2 regions of the Cupriavidus sp. H18C2 genome follow, and region 2 is predicted to be linked to the other one. Evidence: predicted binding sites of a transcription regulator. Region 2 holds the regulator's gene; the other holds the start of a gene.
The links. Region 2 encodes FNR, which switches genes on or off when oxygen is low (the NO sensors DNR and NnrR bind a similar motif). Its sites were predicted from a motif close to TTGATNNNNATCAA; they were not measured.

Region 1 (2,197 bases), 1.5 Mb from region 2:
GCTGTCGACGGCCCGCATCCTGCGCGAGACTGGCGGGCTATGACGCCAGGTAGTGGCCGCGCAGGCGGTCCACGTCGACGCGCAGGTCGTCGGCCAGGAACCGCTCGACGCTGCCGTAGGTCTGCCTGATCGCATCCATCGACGCCTCGATGTACTCGGGGCGCACTTCCAGCAGCGGCAGCATCGCGTCGGGCGAGACCCCGAGCTGGCTGGCGCCGGCCAGCAGCTTCTCGTTGAAGCGCTGGTTCCAGTGGTTCGATTCCAGGTAGTTGGCGACGATGTCGTCTTGGGCCACGCCCAGCGCGCTCAGCAGCAGCAGCGATGCAAAGCCGGTGCGGTCCTTGCCGGCGGTGCAGTGGTAGAAGAGCGTCTTGCCGGCCTCGGCGTGGCGCAGGAACGTGCCGAACGCATCGCGGTAGCGCACCGGAAAGTCGCGGTAGACGTCGAGCATGAAGCCGTGCATCTGCGTCGCGTTGCTGGCGCGCAGGCGCGGCATCAGCACGTCCATCGCCATGGTGCCGTCCAGCACGGGTACCGCGAGCCACTGGAAGCGCTCGCCGAACGTGGCCTCGGCCGGCGACTTCTCGCCCGGCGAGCGGAAGTCGACCACGATGTCGAGCCGCAACGCGTGCAGCTTGTCAATATCGGCCGCGCAGGCCAGCGCCGGGTTGGCGCTGCGGTACAGGCGGTTCTGGACCACGCGCCGGCCCGCATGGCCGGTCAGGCCGCCAAGGTCGCGCGCGTTGCTGATCGACTCCAGGTCCAGGCAAGGCCGCAGCGCGGCCGCGATCAGCGTTTCGGAAGGGTTCTGCATATCGGTCCTGGCGCGCCCATGCGGCACGCTTTCGAAATGTTCAGCATTGGCGTCAATTATTTCAGATCGACGCACTGGGGGACATCCCGCTGGCAACGATACCCCGGGAACCGTTGCGGGTGCTGCAACGGGCCATTTCGCTTGACTGTTTCTGACTTAACAGCGATTTGATCTGCCGCAATTTCAAAGGCCGAGTCGGCTTGGCGACGCCCGCCCGGCTTCACATAATGAGTCCATGTCGAACGCCGCGACCTGCGCGTCCCGACGGGTTCGACAGGCTGCTCCTTACCAAGGATTCACCATGCCTGATCCGCAAGTCTCTCCTGCCGGCCCTGGCGGTCCCACCGCCACGGCTGCCACGCCTGCCGCCCCCAAGTTGCGCATTCACTGGGGCCTCTACCTCGCCGTCGCCGTCCTGCTCCTGCTGGTGGCCTTGCCCATGCCGCCCGACCTGCCCGTGGCGGGCCAGCGCATGCTGGCCATCCTGGCATTCGCCGTGGTGGTCTGGATTACCGAGGCCGTCACGTACGAAACCAGCGCCATCATGATCACGTCGCTGATGGCGGGGCTGATCGGCTTTGCGCCGATGGTCAACGATCCCAACACCCTCTACGGCACGTCGCGGGCCCTGGGCATGGCGCTGGCCGGGTTCTCGAACACCGCGCTGGCGCTGGTGGCCGCCGCGCTGTTCATATCGGCCGCGATGACCGTGACCGGGCTGGACCGGCGCATCGCGCTGGTCACGCTGTCGGCCATCGGCACCAGCACCCGGCGCATCCTGCTGGGCACCATCGCCGTGACCATCCTGCTGAGCCTGGTGGTGCCCAGCGCCACCGCGCGCAGCGCCTGTACCGTGCCGATCATGATGGGCGTGATCGCGGCCTTCGGCGTCGACAAGAAGTCGAACATCGCCGCCGGCATCATGATCATGGTGGCCCAGGCCACCAGCGTCTGGAACGTCGGCATCCAGACCGCCGCCGCGCAGAACCTGCTGACGGCCGGCTTCATGGACAAGCTGCTGGGCGAGCGCGTGACGTGGCTGCAATGGCTGGTGGCCGGCGCCCCGTGGGCCATCGTCATGTCGGCCGTGCTGTACTTCCTGGTGCGCTGGCTGCTGCCGCCCGAGACCGACGCCATCGCCGGCGGCAAGGAAGCCGTGCAGCGCGAGCTGGCCGCGCTGGGGCCGATGACGGGTCCGCAGAAGCGCCTGGCCGCCGTGGCCATCGGCCTGCTGCTGTTCTGGGCCACCGAGGGCAAGCTGCATGCGTTCGATACCGCCACCATCACGTTCGTAGGGCTGGTGATCCTGATGATGCCGCGCATCGGCGTGATGGACTGGAAGACGATGCAGCAGCGCACGCCGTGGGGCACGCTGATCGTGTT
Region 2 (2,197 bases):
CCATGCCGTAGCGGCGCAGCATCGGCGTGGCCCGCTGCGATGGACGCAAGCCGGCGGGCAGACCGACCGACAACCAGCCCGCAAGCCGCCCTACCGGTGCCGCTGCCTTCGCAGCCGTTCGCTCGATCCATTCCATCCCGATCACGCGACCGCGCAGCAGCCAGACGCCCGTCAGCACCAGCATCAGGCTGCCCAGCGCATAGAGCCATCGCTGCAAAGGCAGATAGTCCTGCCGCCACACCGTCGCACCGACGGCGCCTAACGCCGCGCCCAGCAGCATGTAGGTCGTGATGCGCCCGGCGTGCATGACGCAGAGTTCGGCCCACCATTGATTTCGTGAACGGTGTACGAAAATCGTTGCACTGCTCGGCCGTTTTTGCTCCGCAGCAATAGCAATTCCTCCACACATTGCGGCGCAATGCATGCCACCGAGCAAGGCCATCAGAAAAACGCTTAAAAGCACACCAAATGGCAACTGTTCCTCGCTTCTGCGTCACTCGACGCTGTAAAATGCCTGCATCGCGCCCTCGCTGCAAGCGCATTCATACGAGCACTCAATTGTTGACTTCCATCCCCGTCACCGAGATGTCGCCCCGTTGTTCCACGTGTGCAATGGGTCAACTTTGCCTGCCGGTGGGCATGTCGCAACAGGACCTCGTGAAGATGGACACGCTCGTGCAGGAACGTGTGCGAGTTCACAAGGGCGAAACGTTGTACCGCATGGGCGAACCACTCAGCGCCGTGTATGCCATCCGCTTCGGCACGCTGAAGACGCACGTCACGATGGAAGACGGCCGCACGCAGATCACCGGTTTTCATCTGCCCGGCGAAGTCATCGGCCTCGACGGTCTCGGCGAGATGCAGCACGCTTCCGATGCAACGGCGCTCGAGGACACCGAAGTCTGCGTCGTCCGGTATGACGAACTGCAAGCGCTGTCGGGCCACCTGCCCTCGCTGCAAGGCCAGTTCCTGCGGCTGATGAGCAAGGAAATCTCGCAGGACCAGGTCATGCTGATCACGCTCGGCTCGATGCGTGCCGAAGAGCGGCTGGCCGCGTTCCTCGTCAACATGTCCGAGCGACTCTCCGCGCGCGGCTACTCCTCCACCGAGTTCGTGCTGCGCATGAGCCGCGAGGAAATCGGCAGCTACCTTGGCCTGAAACTGGAAACGGTCAGCCGGCTGTTCTCGCGATTCGCCGAGGCCGGTCTGATCCAGATCCGCCAACGGCACGTCAAGCTGATCGACATGGCCGCCATCAAGCAGGTGTACAGCCGATCCTGCTGAGGCCCGTGGCACCTGCCGCCCGCCCCGTATCACGACAAAGGCCGCGTCAGAGCAGATCCGGAGCGGCCTTTTTGTTCGACTGCGCTATTCGAGTTCATCGGTATCGCTCAGCTTTACCGGCATCGTGTACAGCGTAAGTCCGCTGGAGAGCGCGCAGAACAGCCACGCCACCAGGAAGCCCACTGTGTAGACCGCTTGCCGCGACGCCTCCACCGGGTGGCCGAAGAAGCTCAGGTCACCAGGATCCACAACCGAGAACACGACTGCCGTGGCCGCGCCGCCCATCAGAAACGCCGGCCACAGCACCCACATCAGCCAGCGGAGTCTCATGGGCGCCTCGCCGGCGGTTCGGTTGGCGCGGACCCGACTTTCTCGACCACCAGTCCGTGACGGGCGGCGTCGGCGACGGGGATGTCGGCATGGCCATTGGCCAGCCAGATCGTGACGCCGCAACCGATCATTGCCAGCAGCGGGCCACTCATCAGAATCCATGGCCAGGGTTCCCTGTACCAGGGTTTTGCGGGGTTCGGGTTCATTTCGCTCTCCAGTTTGGCCATTCGCCCGGCGCTTCCGCCACAGCGTCACAGATTGCGCGGGACGATGAAACTCGTACTTTGCCGAATTCGTACGTCGCGATCGGTGCCGGTCTCGGCCGTGACGGTCACCTCGATCTTGTGCGTGCCCTCCTTCGCATCCTCGATCGGCACGCGGATCCGGATCGGCAGCAGGCGGTTCGACGTCGGTGCCAGCCCTTCCGCGCCCTGGTCGTACTCGACAGTCAGGTCCTGCATTTCCGCGCTGTTGGCCTGCACGCGGATCTTCATCGGCGCTTCGGTCGCATTGATGAGCTGCAGCCGGTACACGTTCTCGATCCAGCGGCCTTCCACTTCGCGCCCCAGCGCGCCGCGGTCAC

Region 1: EPAKOI_RS02750 (DASS family sodium-coupled anion symporter) is a predicted target of FNR. The motif match lies at 982-995, and genes of this name have one in related genera.

The regions. Positions count from the first base shown of each region.
Region 1 covers NZ_CP186010.1:588,655-590,851, reverse strand. Annotated here, with positions in the region: gene EPAKOI_RS02760 (acetate/propionate family kinase) at 1-43, shown strand, start outside; gene EPAKOI_RS02755 (tyrosine-protein phosphatase) at 38-814, opposite strand; gene EPAKOI_RS02750 (DASS family sodium-coupled anion symporter) at 1,116-2,197, shown strand, end outside.
Region 2 covers NZ_CP186010.1:2,057,633-2,059,829, forward strand. Annotated here, with positions in the region: gene EPAKOI_RS09330 (sulfite exporter TauE/SafE family protein) at 1-475, opposite strand, end outside; gene fnr (fumarate/nitrate reduction transcriptional regulator Fnr) at 559-1,284, shown strand; gene EPAKOI_RS09340 (hypothetical protein) at 1,369-1,614, opposite strand; gene EPAKOI_RS09345 (hypothetical protein) at 1,611-1,820, opposite strand; gene ccoG (cytochrome c oxidase accessory protein CcoG) at 1,866-2,197, opposite strand, start outside.